3 regions of the Bradyrhizobium sp. SZCCHNRI1029 genome follow, and region 2 is predicted to be linked to each of the others. Evidence: predicted binding sites of a transcription regulator. Region 2 holds the regulator's gene; each other region holds the start of a gene.
The links. Region 2 encodes HrcA, which represses chaperone genes, less so after heat shock. Its sites were predicted from a motif close to GTTAGCACTCNCNNNNNGNGAGTGCTAAC; they were not measured.
Positions count from the first base shown of each region.

Region 1 (4,632 bases), on a different contig from region 2:
TGCCGGGGTTTTGCAATTGTCGTCTGCGACGAAGCGTCGGACTTAGAAGTCCATGCCGCCCATGCCGCCGCCCGGAGGCATCGCGGGGCCGCCGGCGTTCTTCTTCGGCAGCTCGGCGACCATGGCTTCGGTCGTGATCAGCAGCGCGGCCACGGAGGCGGCGTTCTGGATCGCGGCGCGAACCACCTTGGTCGGGTCGATGATGCCCTTGGAGACCAGGTTGCCGTATTCGCCGGTCTGGCTGTCGAAGCCATAGGCGTACTGGTCCTTCTCCAGGATCTTGCCGACGATGACCGAGCCGTCCTCGCCCGCGTTGATCGCGATCTGGCGGGCCGGGGCGGAGAGCGCCTTGCGGACGATCTCGATGCCGGTCTTCTGGTCGTCGTTCTTGGTGCGCAGGCCCTTGAGCTGCTCGGAAGCCCGGAGCAGGGCGACGCCGCCGCCCGGCAGGATGCCTTCCTCGACAGCCGCGCGTGTCGCATGCATCGCGTCATCCACGCGATCCTTGCGCTCCTTGACCTCGACCTCGGTCGCGCCGCCGACGCGGATCACCGCGACGCCGCCGGCGAGCTTGGCCAGACGCTCCTGCAGCTTCTCACGGTCGTAGTCCGAGGTGGTCTCCTCGATCTGCGCCTTGATCTGCTGAACGCGCGCCTCGATGTCGGCCTTCTTGCCGGCGCCGTTGACGATCGTGGTGTTCTCCTTGTCGATCATCACCTTCTTGGCGCGGCCGAGCATGGAGAGGTTGACGTTCTCGAGCTTGATGCCGAGATCTTCCGAGATCGCCTGGCCGCCGGTCAGGATCGCGATGTCCTGCAGCATGGCCTTGCGGCGATCGCCGAAGCCCGGAGCCTTGACGGCCGCGACCTTCAGGCCGCCACGCAGGCGGTTGACGACGAGCGTAGCCAGCGCCTCGCCCTCGACGTCCTCGGCGACGATCACCAGCGGCTTGCCGGTCTGCACCACGGCCTCGAGCAGCGGCAGCAGCTCGTTCAGCGACGACAGCTTCTTCTCGTTGATCAGGATGTAGGCGTCATCCATCTCGACGCGCATCTTGTCGGCGTTGGTGACGAAGTAGGGCGAGATGTAGCCGCGGTCGAACTGCATGCCCTCGACGACGTCGAGCTCGGTCTCGAGCGACTTGGCTTCCTCGACGGTGATGACACCCTCGTTGCCGACCTTCTTCATGGCGTCGGCGAGGAACTTGCCGATCTCGGCGTCGCCGTTGGCGGAGATGGTGCCGACCTGGGCGATCTCGTCGTTCGACGTGACCTTCTTGGAGTTCTTGACGAGGTCGGCAACGACCGCCTCGACCGCGAGGTCGATGCCGCGCTTCAGATCCATCGGGTTCATGCCGGCGGCAACCGCCTTGGCGCCTTCGCGCACGATGGCCTGGGCCAGCACGGTCGCGGTGGTGGTGCCGTCGCCGGCCGCATCAGCGGACTTCGAGGCGACCTCGCGCACCATCTGCGCGCCCATGTTCTCGAACTTGTCGTCGAGCTCGATCTCCTTGGCGACGGTGACGCCGTCCTTGGTGATGCGCGGCGCGCCGAACGACTTGTCGAGGACGACGTTGCGGCCCTTCGGACCGAGCGTGACCTTGACGGCATTGGCGAGGATGTCCACGCCGCGCAGCATGCGGTCGCGAGCGTCGACGCCGAACTTTACGTCTTTTGCTGACATATTGGGTTTCCCTGAGTTGAATTGGTCGTCTCACCCTGGGCAGGGCGCCCGCAGGCGCTCCTCAGGGTGAGCGTTGAGCGGGTTGGCTTAGGCGGCCTTCTTCTTCGACGCGGTGTCGGTGAGCACGCCCATGATGTCGCTTTCCTTCATGATCAGCAGCTCGTGGCCGTCGATCTTGACCTCGGTGCCCGACCACTTGCCGAACAGCACGCGGTCACCGACCTGGACGTCGAGCGGGACCAGCTTGCCGCTCTCGTCGCGGGCGCCCGGGCCCACCGCGATCACTTCGCCCTGCGAGGGCTTTTCCTTGGCCGAGTCGGGGATGATGATGCCGCCAGCGGTCTTCTCTTCGGCGTCGATGCGCTTGACCACGACGCGGTCGTGAAGCGGACGGAAAGCCATACAGTCCTCCTAAGCTATTGAGGCGATTGTCAGTTTCTGGGAATTTGGCAGTCGGCGCCGGCGAGTGCCAGCACGCAGGCTGGATTTAGGGGAGAGCATTCGGCCGGGCAAGGGCTTGTAGCAGAAAAATTAGCAGTCAACTGCGGGCTCTGCCAAAGCGTTCCGATAGCGTTAACGGGAGCGGAACGAACCATGAAACCCCGTATTAGCACCTGGGCTAAGTGGCTGCTAATGCAGCATTTTTCAACATGTCGTTAAACATTTAAGCTTGAGATGGGTTGAGGACATGCGTCACATTTCTAGGCAGTGAGCGCATCTTTGCCGGGTGGCTCCATCCCGGATGGCCACACGGACATGCGCTCCAGAAACGGAGGTTGGCATGGTGTCGAAGGTTGAGGTTTCCGAGGACTTTCGGAAACAGGTGCTGGGTTACGGGCTGACGACGGCGCAGATCCTGTATCGGATGCCGGACCATCGCTCGCTGCTGCAGACCTATGTCTGGCAGAACTACGACCTGTTTCCGAAATTCCCGGCGCTGCAGGACTTCCTGGCGTTCTGGCAGGAGAAGATCGAGGGTCCGCTGTATTCGGTCACGGTGGCGCATTCCAAGCTGATCAAGCCGGCCGAGCTGCGCGCCGTCGACGGCATCTTCCGGCTGCATTGAGGCTGACAGCCACCGCTGCCGCCTCATGACCGGTGTCATTCCGGGGCGCGCGAAGCGCGAGCCCGGAATCCATCGGGCGGCGGAACGCGCGGAGGAATGGATTCCGGGCTCGTGCTTCGCACGCCCCGGAATGACGACCTTTGTTGGAGCGGCTGCTGGGACTCTCCAATATGTGCTACCCTCGCGACGAGGATACGCAGGGAGAGCACCATGGCCACCAAGAGCCGGACGACCAAGCCCGCATCACGCGCCGCCGCCAAGTCAGCGGCGCTGAAGACCGGCAAGAGCAGCAAGGCGACGGCGAAGGCCGTTACGAGAACTAGCGCCAAGCCGCTGGCGAAGACGCCCGCCAAGCCGGGCCGGGCGGCTGCGCCCTCGGCGCGCAAGGCGCTGGCGAGCAAGGGGCGACCAGCGCCGGCGCCGCGCCGCCGCAAACAGAAGGTCGCGATCAGCCATCACCGCGAGGAGGACTTCAAGGCCGACGGCCTGCGCGCTTATGCCCATTACCGCGACCTCGGCATCGCCGACGCGACGCACGGTTTGGCGCGCGCGCATGTCATCCGCATGCTGCCGCCGTGCAATCCGCAGGAAGTCTCCAAGCTGCACACCCATGCGGTCGACTTCCAGATGGTCTATGTGCTCAAGGGCTGGGTGAAGAGCTACCTCGAAGGCGTCGGCGAGACGCTGATGCAGGAGGGCAGTTGCTGGACCCAGCCGCCGAAGATCCGGCACATGATCCTCGACTATTCCGACGACGTCGAGCTGCTGGAAGTGATCCTGCCGGCCGACTTCAAAACCGTCGAACTGTCGACGTAAAGCCGACAGAAATGGATGGAAACATTTGCGTGCGATGGACGGCGGTCCCATCGCGCGTGTGTGTTGACATCCGGTCTCGCGTCACTGGGACGGATGGGCCGGCGACGAATCCGTAAGAGGTGTTCGTCGCGGGCTTGCGTAAAGGCGTACCCGTCCCGTTGCCGCGCTTCGTCGTCCAGTTCGCTCCCACGATCCCGCGCGCGCCTCGCACGCGCGCATCGATGCAGCCCCGCTTCGCCAGCGCGGGCGCCGGCTCGGCTTCAGGTGTAGGACATCGCGAGGACATCGACTGGCTGCGCGCCATCGCGGTGCTCTCCGTCGTCGCATTCCATTTCGAGGCGCCGGCGATCTTCGGCGGCTTCGTCGGCGTCGACATCTTCTTCGTCATCTCCGGCTACCTGATCACCGGCATCATCGCCGCGGAGATCGCGGCGGGCCGCTTCTCGTTCGTGCAATTCTACGAGCGGAGGGTGCGGCGGCTGCTGCCGGCGCTCTACGCCATGGTGGCGTTCGCGGCGCTTCCGGCGTCGCAGGACATGCTGGGCTCCGAGCGCGCCGAATTCTTCCGTTCCGCGGCCGCCGTCGTCACCTTCACTTCGAACGTCTTCTTCTGGCAGCAGTCGGGCTATTTCGACCACGCCGCGGTGGAGAAGCCGCTGCTGCACACCTGGTCGCTCGCCGTCGAGGAGCAGTTCTATCTGGTGCTGCCGATCGTGGTCTGGGCCGTGTTGCTGATAGCGCGCGGCCGCAGGCTGGCGCTGACTTTCACGCTGGCGCTGCTGGCTGCCGGCTCGTTCGCGCTCTGTTTGCTGCTGATGCGCGAGGGCGCGTCCGCGAGCGCATTCTTCCTCAGCCCGCCGCGCGCCTGGGAATTCCTGCTCGGCAGCCTGGTCGCGATATCCGGCCTTCCCGCACCGCGGCCTGGTCTCGCCCGGCGCGGCGCCCGCGCGCTGTCGCTGCTGCTGATGGCGGTGCCGATTCTGGCGCTGCGCCCCGGACCGGGTTTCCCCGGCGTCGACGCGCTGGCGCCATGCCTCGGCGCCGCGCTGTTCCTGTGGAGCGGCGCC
Region 1 is NZ_JAUEUK010000001.1:1,051,996-1,056,627, reverse strand. Features, by position in the region: gene groL (chaperonin GroEL) at 43-1,683, opposite strand; gene groES (co-chaperone GroES) at 1,771-2,085, opposite strand; gene QW861_RS04870 (usg protein) at 2,465-2,749, shown strand; gene QW861_RS04865 (cupin) at 2,960-3,565, shown strand; gene QW861_RS04860 (acyltransferase family protein) at 3,787-4,632, shown strand, end outside.
Region 1: the regulator HrcA is predicted to act here: its motif matches at 2,129-2,157, upstream of groES (co-chaperone GroES).

Region 2 (4,632 bases):
GGAGCCCTATGTGCTGGTACAGACCGTCGACGGCGTCGAAATCCTGAAGCGCAGCTAGCGCTGGACCATCCTGAATCCGCCTTTCGAGGCGAATTATCCGCGAAATGCGCCCCCGCGGGGGTCCCGCCAATCGCCGCAGGCGATCAAAACCGCGCGCCCGGCCTGTTGCGGGGGGCGTAAAGCCGCTAAAAGCGTGCCCGCCGAAGACCACGCTGGCGAGGATCCCGACCGCCTCGGCACGAGGCCTCGGTCAACGAGGCAATGTTGATGATGATCGTTCGATTTTTCGCCGCGGCCACCCTGCTGATGTCGCTGCTGCACCCCGCATTGGCCGCCGACGCCATATTTCCGCCCGGCGTCCGCATCGGGCTCGCGCCCCTGGTGGGGCTCGCCAAGGCCAAGACGTTCTCCGGCTTCGAAACCGAGGACCAGAGCGTCAAGGTGCTGCTGACCGAACTGCCGGCGGCCGCCTATGGCGAGGTGAAGAATGCGTTTACCGCCAATCCCGCCGGGACCGGCAGCGTCAAGCCGGAGAGCATCGAGACCGCTGCCGGCACCGCCTACTACACGGTGGAGAACGGCCGGGATGGCGCCACGCCAGTGCGGCGCTACTCGATGATCCTGCCCGGCAACGGCTTCTCCGGCTACGTGGCCGTGCAGATCCCGGAGACCGCGAGCCGGATCTATACCGACGATGCCGTGCGCCAGATGTTCGCCTCCGCCGTCGTCCGCAAGGACGTTCCGGTCGACGAGCAGCTCGCGATGATGCCGTTCAAGGTCACCGACCTCTCCGGGTTCAAGACCATCCGCACGCTCGGGCCGGGCGCCCTGATCCTGGCCGATGGCGAAGAGGACAAGGGCTTCGAGGCCGCGCCCTTCGTGGTGATCGGGCTGGTGGCCGGCGTCGCCCCGGAGGCAGGCGACCGCGCGCGCGTCGCGCAGCAGGCGGCCACCACCATTCCGGGCGTCCGCGAAGCGCGCATCACGATGTCCGAGCCGATCCGCATCGACGGCCAGCCGGCCTATGAGACCCGGATCGACGCCACCAGCGGCAAGGACAATACGCCGGTGACGGTGGTGCAGTGGCTGCGCTTCGGCGGGCCGAACACGTTGCGGATCATCGGCAGCGCGCCGCGCGACCAGTGGTCGGCGGCCTTCCCGCGCTTCCGCGCCGTCCGCGACGGCATCCAGCCGAGAGGCTGAGACCAGCCCGGCATCGGACGTCGTGATCACGTTGGCCACTCGCCGTGAGACGGACTACAAAGTCGCGCCGACAAACAAGAAGCCACGGGCATCGTTGCCCGTGGCTTGTTCATTCGATCGACAGGACGGCAGCGGGACGCCTGCCTAGGCTCGCCGTCAGGCGGCGCTGTTCGACTGATCGTTGCTCGCCGCCGGCGCCGCCTTCGCGCCACCCTTGGACACGCCGACCAGCGCGGGGCGCAGCACGCGCTCGCCGATCATGAAGCCGGCCTGCACGACCTGCACCACGGTACCGGACGGCACCGACGGATCCGGGACCTCGTACATCGCCTGCTGGAAGTTGGGGTCGAACTTCTGTCCCGTCGGATCGAACTTCTTGACGCCGTTCTTCTCCAGCGTGTTGAGCAGCGAGCGCTCGGTGAGCTCGACGCCCTCGATCAGCGACTTCAGGCCCGCATCGGCATTGGCGCGTGTCTCGGCCGGCACGGCATCGAGCGCGCGCTGCAGATTGTCGGCGATATCGAGCACGTCACGGGCGAAGCCGGTGATGCCGTACATGCGCGCATCGGCGACTTCACGGGCCGTCCGCTTGCGCAGGTTCTCCATCTCCGCGAGCGTGCGCAGCATCTTGTCGCGCGCGTCGGCCGCCTCCTTGGCAAGGGCCTCGGCCGAGCCGGCCTCAGGATCATCGGGCATGATGTAGGGCTTGGAGACGACGGGTTCGCTGGCCTGCGCCGGGTTTTCCGGATCATTCTTATGCAGGTCGGGATCGGTCATGGACAGACTCGCAAGTTCGGCTGACGGGTTTGGGGGATATGGGGCGGGATATCGTGCTTTGGGCGTCGAAAATCAAGCGCAGCCTGACCATTGCGCCCGGAGGCGCTGTCCGCGGGTGAACCAAGTCACGCGTCAGCCACCCAGCAGCCGGCTGACCAGACGCGCGGCATAATCGACCGTCGGAATCACCCGGGCATAGTTGAGCCGGGTCGGACCGATGACGCCGAGCACGCCGACGATGCGCCCCGTGGCGTCGGAATAGGGCGACACGATCGTCGACGAGCCCGACAGCGAGAACAGCTTGTTCTCCGAGCCGATGAAGATGCGGACACCTTCCGCGCTCTCCGCCCGTCCGAGCAGATCGACGACGCCGCGCTTGGTCTCGAGATCGTCGAACAGCCGCCGGACACGCTCGAGATCTTCGAGCGCATGCAGGTCCTCGAGCAGGTTGGCGTGGCCGCGCACGATGAGCTGCCGCTCGTCGCTGTCCCCTCCGGACCAGCTCGCGACTCCGGCGGCGATCACCTTCTGCGTCAACTGATCGAGCTCGGCACGGTCATGCGCCAGCGCGGTCTCGAGCTCGAGCCGCGCTTCCGCCAGCGTCCGTCCTCTGATGCGGGCATTGAGGAAATTGGACGCCTCGGTCAGCGCCGACGACGGCACGCCCGGCGGCAGGGTCAGGACCCGGTTCTCGACCTGTCCGTCTTCACCGACCAGAACGACGAGCGCGCGCTCGGGCTCGAGCCTGACGAACTCGATGTGCTTCAGGCGGGTGTTGGATTTGGCGGTGAGAACCACGGCAGCGGCACGGGTCAGACCCGACAGCCGGGTCAGCGCTTCGTCCAGCGCCGCTTCGACCGACTGCGCCTGGCCGACGGCCGCGAGCTGGCTCTGGATCGACTGCCGCTCGGCCTCCGTCATGTCACCGACCTGCATCAGGGCGTCGACGAAGAAGCGCAGGCCAGCCTCGGTCGGCAACCGGCCGGCCGAGGTGTGCGGCGCGTAGATCAGGCCGAGCTGCTCGAGATCGGCCATGACGTTGCGCACCGAGGCCGGCGACAGCGGAACCGCGATCAGCCGCGAAATGTTGCGCGAGCCGACCGGTTCGCCGGTCGCCAGATAGCTTTCGACGATCTGCCGGAAGATCTCGCGCGAGCGCTCGTTCAGGTGCGCCAGACCGGCCGGCGGTGTCATCAGGTTGATCGGATCGTGGTGGGCCACCAGATGCACTCCTCCCAGCTGCCTATAATGTGTCCATGCGGCGGCTCGGTGGCAAGCCGGTCGGCGCTCGCGGGCGAAGCCACGATAAACCCTTGCCGCTGCCGGTCCCGGCTCCTACAAGGCCCGTCAAAGTCGGTCTTTCGCGCGCTTTCACGGAGAGAATCATGCGGCCGAGCCGCCGTGCACCGGATGAACTGCGGGCCGTGAGCCTGGAACGCGGCGTCGTCAAATACGCCGAGGGCTCCTGCCTGGTGAAGTTCGGCGACACCCATGTCCTGGTCACCGCCACGCTCGAGGACCGGCTGCCGCCCTGGCTGAAGGGCCAGGGACGCGGCTGGATCACCGCCGAATACGGCATGCTGCCGCGCGCCACGCTGGAACGGACCCGGCGCGAGGCCTCCGCCGGCAAGCAGACCGGCCGCACCGTCGAGATCCAGCGCCTGATCGGCCGCTCGCTGCGCACCGCGATCGACCTGGAAGCGCTCGGCGAGCGCCAGATCACGGTCGATTGCGACGTGCTGCAGGCCGATGGCGGCACGCGCACGGCGTCGATCACCGGCGCCTGGGTGGCGCTGGCCGACTGCATCAAGTGGATGAAATCGCGCAACATGATCAAGACCGAGGTGCTGCGCGCCAACGTCGCCGCAATCTCCTGCGGCATCTACAACGGCACGCCGGTGCTGGATCTCGACTACGCCGAGGACTCCGAGGCCGAGACCGACGCCAATTTCGTCATGACCGGCGACGGCCGCATCATCGAGGTGCAGGGCACGGCGGAGAAGACGCCGTTCACCGAGGCCGAATTCCTGGCGCTGATGGCGCTCGCCCGCAAGGGCGTCGCGCGGCTGGTCGACCTGCAGAAGATGGCGGTCGCGTGAGCAGCCCGCACCGCAAGCTCACCGGTCGCATCATCATTGCGACCCACAATCCCGGCAAGCTTGCCGAGATGCGCGAGCTGCTCGCTCCCCATGGCGTCGAGGCGGTGTCGGCCGGCGATCTCGGCCTGGACGAGCCGGATGAGACCGGCGAGACCTTCCAGGCCAACGCCCGCATCAAGGCGGTCGCCGCGGCCAGAGCCGCGCAGCTTCCTGCCTTTGCCGACGATTCCGGCATCGTGGTTCATGCGCTCGATGGGGCGCCGGGGATCTATTCGGCGCGCTGGGCAGGACCGGACAAGGATTTCGCCGGCGCGATGACGCGCATCGAGCGCCTCCTGCAGGAGCGGGACGCGACTGGTGCCGACAAGCGTAGCGCCCATTTCGTCTCGGCGCTGTGCGTGGCGTGGCCGGACGGTCACGTCGAGGAGGTCGAGGCGCGGGTCGACGGCACCCTGGTCTGGCCGCCGCGTGGCACGGCGGGCTTCGGCTACGACCCGATGTTCCTGCCCGAGGGCCACGACCGGACCTTCGGCGAGATGACCAGCATCGAGAA
Region 2 is NZ_JAUEUK010000012.1:121,628-126,259, reverse strand. Features, by position in the region: gene QW861_RS28590 (hypothetical protein) at 1-58, shown strand, start outside; gene QW861_RS28585 (hypothetical protein) at 268-1,203, shown strand; gene grpE (nucleotide exchange factor GrpE) at 1,360-1,980, opposite strand; gene hrcA (heat-inducible transcriptional repressor HrcA) at 2,113-3,201, opposite strand; gene rph (ribonuclease PH) at 3,366-4,079, shown strand; gene rdgB (RdgB/HAM1 family non-canonical purine NTP pyrophosphatase) at 4,076-4,632, shown strand, end outside.

Region 3 (4,632 bases), on a different contig from region 2:
CGCCGAATGAGAAATACGACCTCAAGAGCTATCACAAGGGCATCCGCTCCTGGGCCCGCATCCTCGCCGCGCTCGCGGAGATGCCACGGTAGTGCAGGCGCTCGTCCGGGCTACGACCGCGACGGCGCTGATTGTTTGCACGAGGCTGAACTCACGCCGCGCTGGCGACCGACTTCGCCGCAAGATCGCCGCCGGCGATCTTGCGCAGCGCTGCGAGATTGGCTTCGGCCGAAGCCAATCGCCAGCAGGATTTCCCGCTCGACTTGGCTTCATACAATGCGGCGTCCGCCGCGAACAGCAGGGCTTCCGGATCGGTGCCGTGCTCGGGCGCGACGGCGATGCCGATGCTGATGCCGATCTGGACATGCGCGCCGCCCGGCAGGGCCATCGGCGAGGTCATCACCTCGATGATGCGCTCGCCGAGCGCCAGCGCGTGGTCGAGCGCATCATCGCCGGCGAGCACCACGAACTCGTCGCCGCCGATCCGGGCGATGACGTCGCCGCGAGAGGCGGTCTGCCGCAGCGTCCGGCCGACGATCTTCAGCAGCTCGTCGCCTGCGGCGTGACCGAAGGTGTCGTTGACCGGCTTGAAGCCATCGAGATCGAGATACAGGACGGCGAAGCTCCGATCGCCGCCGGCGTCGAGCCTGCTCTGCAGCGCATCGACCAGGCCGGCGCGGTTGGACAGGCCCGTGAGTGGATCGAGCCGCGCCCGCTCGTCGCTCTCGCGCTTGGCCTGCATGACCGCCACCAGCATCTTGTTGAGCCGGAACGCCGCGCCGGTCATGGCGAGGAAGTAGACCGGCATCTGCAGATACATCGCGAACAACAACGGCTCATGCGACGTCGCGACGCCGGGGATGACGGGGCCGATGCTGAACAGGATCATCGTGCCGACCAGGCGCGGCGCGCTGAAATTGCGAAAGCAGATGCCGCCCACCATGGCGGCCGAGGAGATGCAGGTCAGTGACGCGGCCACCCAGTCGCCGGACGCGAGGCTGATGCCGACGCCGAAACCGACGCTGGCGCTCCAGGTCACCGACAGCAGGATGTGGATGTCGGTCGGCGTCGCCAGCCGCTCGCGGGCGCGGCGGTAGGCAATGATCATCACGATCAGCCGCGACAGGCAGATCGCGACTTCGAGCACGAACCAGGTGATGAAGAGCGGGCTCGGCGTACGCAGTGCGAGCGCTGCGGCGACAGCAACGGTGTTGATGGCGCCGCCGGCGAACACCGACCAGCAGCCGTAGAGCTCACGCGTCAATGCACGGCGGATATCTGATGACACCGGATATCCCGGGTCGGCCAGCCAGCGCGTCACGCGCCAGCGTGGCAAACTGAACGCCAAACCATCACCCCGCATTTCAATACCTCCGCGGGGTTGCAATAAGCGCGATAGCACTTAACAGGCGTTTAGAGAGGTATCGGCGTCTCGCTGCATGCTTGATGCACGGTAAAAATTTACTCCACGTGGTATGCGCAGCTAACAGCGAACAGAAGTTGAATTCTCAGCCCGAGGTTCTCGCGCGCGCACGTTCTTCGGTGACTGGCGCGACCTCCACCGTCGCGTTGCCGAGCGCGCGGTCGCGCTCGAACACGAGACGGACGCGCTGCCCGACCGGTGTGAGGCCGATCAGGTTACGCACCTGCGTGGCGCTGCGCACCGGCATGTCGTTCGCCTTCACGATGATGTCGCCCTTGCGCAGTCCCGCGCGTTCGGCCGGCGAGCCCACGGTGACGTCGGCGACGCGCGCGCCCTGAATCCGGCCATCGGCCGGCGCATCCAGGTCGAGCAGGGTCACGCCGATGCGGCCGCGATCGACGCGGCCGTTGGCGACGAGCTGCTCCATCACCCGCCGCGCCATGTTGATCGGGACGGCGAAGCCGATGCCGACATTGCCGCCGCCGGGCGAGATGATCGCGGTGTTGATGCCGACCAGCTCGCCGCGCAGATTGATCAGCGCGCCGCCGGAATTTCCGGGATTGATCGCCGCGTCGGTCTGGATGAAATCCTCGTAGCCCTGCTTGCCGAGGCCGGTTCGCCCGAGCGCGCTCACGAGACCCGAGGTGACGGTCTGGCCAAGACCGAACGGGTTGCCGACGGCGATCACGAAGTCGCCGACCTCAAGCGCATCACTGTCGCCAAGCGCGATGGCCTTGAGGTCGATGGGGTCCCTGATCTGCAGCAGCGCGATATCAGTGGCGGGATCGCGCCCGACCAGGCGGGCGGCGAATTTGCGGCCATCCTTGGTGCGGATCTGCGCTGTCGTGACGTGCTCGACGACGTGATTGGCGGTCATGACGTAGCCGCGCTGCGCATCGACGATGACGCCCGAGCCGGTGGCGCTGATCTGCTTCTCGACCTGCTTGGGGACGTCGAAAAACTCGCGAAACAGCGGGTCCTGGTAGAGCGGATTGTCCTGGCGGACCTTGCCTTCGACCGAGATGTTGACGACGGCGGGCGTCACTTCCTTGACCAGCGGGGCCAGCGTCGGCACCCGGCCTAGCTTGAGATCGGGAATTTGGGCCAAGGCAGGCCCGGTCATCAGGCAAAGCAGAATGGCAGGCGCCAGGACGGCCCGGAGAAAAGGCGGAAGCTGCATCGTGATCCCCAACAAGCGCGATCAGGATTTTTTGGCGACGACAGAACTGGGAAAGCGGCCGGCCCGGTTCAAGAGCCGCACTGGCAATCGTTCCCCGAGAGTGCCAAAAAATTTACGTGACCCTCTTGAACGAAAAGTTCGGCTTTCCTAGGTCGTTGCTCGCTCGGGGGCCTGATGGGACCCGAGGCTTATGACATCGCTGATCTGTAAAGGAGGATGTGCATGCATTTCCGTCCATTGCACGACCGCGTGCTCGTGCGCCGTATCGATGCCGAGGAGAAGACCAAGGGCGGCATCATCATTCCCGACACCGCCAAGGAGAAGCCGCAGGAGGGCGAGATCGTTGCCGCGGGTCCTGGCGCGCGGAATGAGCAGGGGCAATTGGTGCCGCTCGAGGTCAAGCCCGGCGACCGCGTGCTGTTCGGGAAATGGTCGGGCACCGAGGTCAAGATCGACGGCAAGGATCTCCTGATCGTGAAGGAGAGCGATCTGCTCGGCATCATCGACACGCCCGTCGCGGCCAAGAAGGCTGCGTGATTCCCTCAACTGACAGTCATCGAGAGAAAGGAGACGACGAACATGGCTGCCAAGGACGTGAAGTTTTCGACCGACGCGCGCGATCGCATGCTGCGCGGCGTCGACATCCTCGCCAATGCCGTGAAGGTCACGCTCGGTCCCAAGGGCCGCAACGTCGTGATCGAGAAATCGTTCGGCGCGCCGCGCATCACCAAGGACGGCGTGACGGTCGCCAAGGAGATCGAGCTGGAGGACAAGTTCGAGAACATGGGCGCGCAGATGGTGCGCGAGGTGGCCTCGAAGACCGCCGATCTCGCCGGCGACGGCACCACCACCGCCACCGTGCTCGCCCAGGCCATCGTCAAGGAAGGCGCGAAGTCGGTCGCCGCCGGCATGAACCCGATGGATCTGAAGCGCGGCATTGATCTCGCCGTCGACGCGATCGTCAAGGATCTCAAGTCGCACGCCAAGAAGATCACCAGCAATGACGAGATCGCGCAGGTCGGCACCATCTCGGCCAATGGCGACAACGAGATCGGCCGCTTCCTCGCCGAGGCCATGCAGAAGGTCGGCAATGAGGGCGTGATCACGGTCGAGGAGGCCAAGAGCCTCGACACCGAGCTCGAGGTGGTCGAAGGCATGCAGTTCGACCGCGGCTACGTCTCGCCGTACTTCGTCACCAATTCCGAGAAGATGCGGGTCGAGCTCGAGGATCCCTACATCCTGATCCACGAGAAGAAACTGTCGGGTCTGCAGACCATGCTGCCGCTGCTCGAAGCCGTGGTGCAGTCCGGCAAGCCGCTGCTGATCGTCGCCGAGGATGTCGAAGGCGAGGCGCTGGCCACCCTGGTCGTCAACAAGCTGCGCGGCGGCCTGAAGATCGCCGCCGTCAAGGCGCCGGGCTTCGGCGATCGCCGCAAGGCCATGCTGGAGGACATCGCGATCCTCACCGGCGGCACGACCATCTCCGAGGATCTCGGCATCAAGCTGGAGAACGTCACCTTGTCGATGCTCGGCCGCGCCAAGAAGGTCGTGGTCGACAAGGAGAACACCACGATCGTCGACGGCGCCGGCGCCAGGAAGGACATCGAGGCGCGCACCCAGCAGATCAGGCTGCAGATCGAGGAGACCACCTCCGACTACGACCGCGAGAAGCTGCAGGAGCGGCTCGCCAAGCTCGCCGGCGGCGTCGCGGTGATCCGGGTCGGCGGCGCCACCGAGGTCGAGGTCAAGGAGCGCAAGGACCGCGTCGACGATGCGCTGCACGCCACCCGCGCCGCGGTGGAGGAGGGCATCCTGCCCGGCGGCGGCGTCGCGCTGCTGCGCGCCACCAAGGTGCTCGACGGCGTCAAGACTGTTAACGCCGACCAGAAGGCCGGCGTCGACATCGTCCGGCGCGCCATCCAGGTGCCGGTGCGGCAGATCGTGCAGAACGCCGGCGAGGACGGCTCGCTGGTGGTCGGCAAGCTCCTGGAAAAGGATGCCTATGGCTGGGGCTTCAACGCCGCGACCG
Region 3 is NZ_JAUEUK010000013.1:112,582-117,213, forward strand. Features, by position in the region: gene QW861_RS29565 (M20/M25/M40 family metallo-hydrolase) at 1-92, shown strand, start outside; gene QW861_RS29570 (GGDEF domain-containing protein) at 152-1,363, opposite strand; gene QW861_RS29575 (trypsin-like peptidase domain-containing protein) at 1,509-2,603, opposite strand; gene groES (co-chaperone GroES) at 2,826-3,140, shown strand; gene groL (chaperonin GroEL) at 3,183-4,632, shown strand, end outside.
Region 3: the regulator HrcA is predicted to act here: its motif matches at 2,683-2,711, upstream of groES (co-chaperone GroES).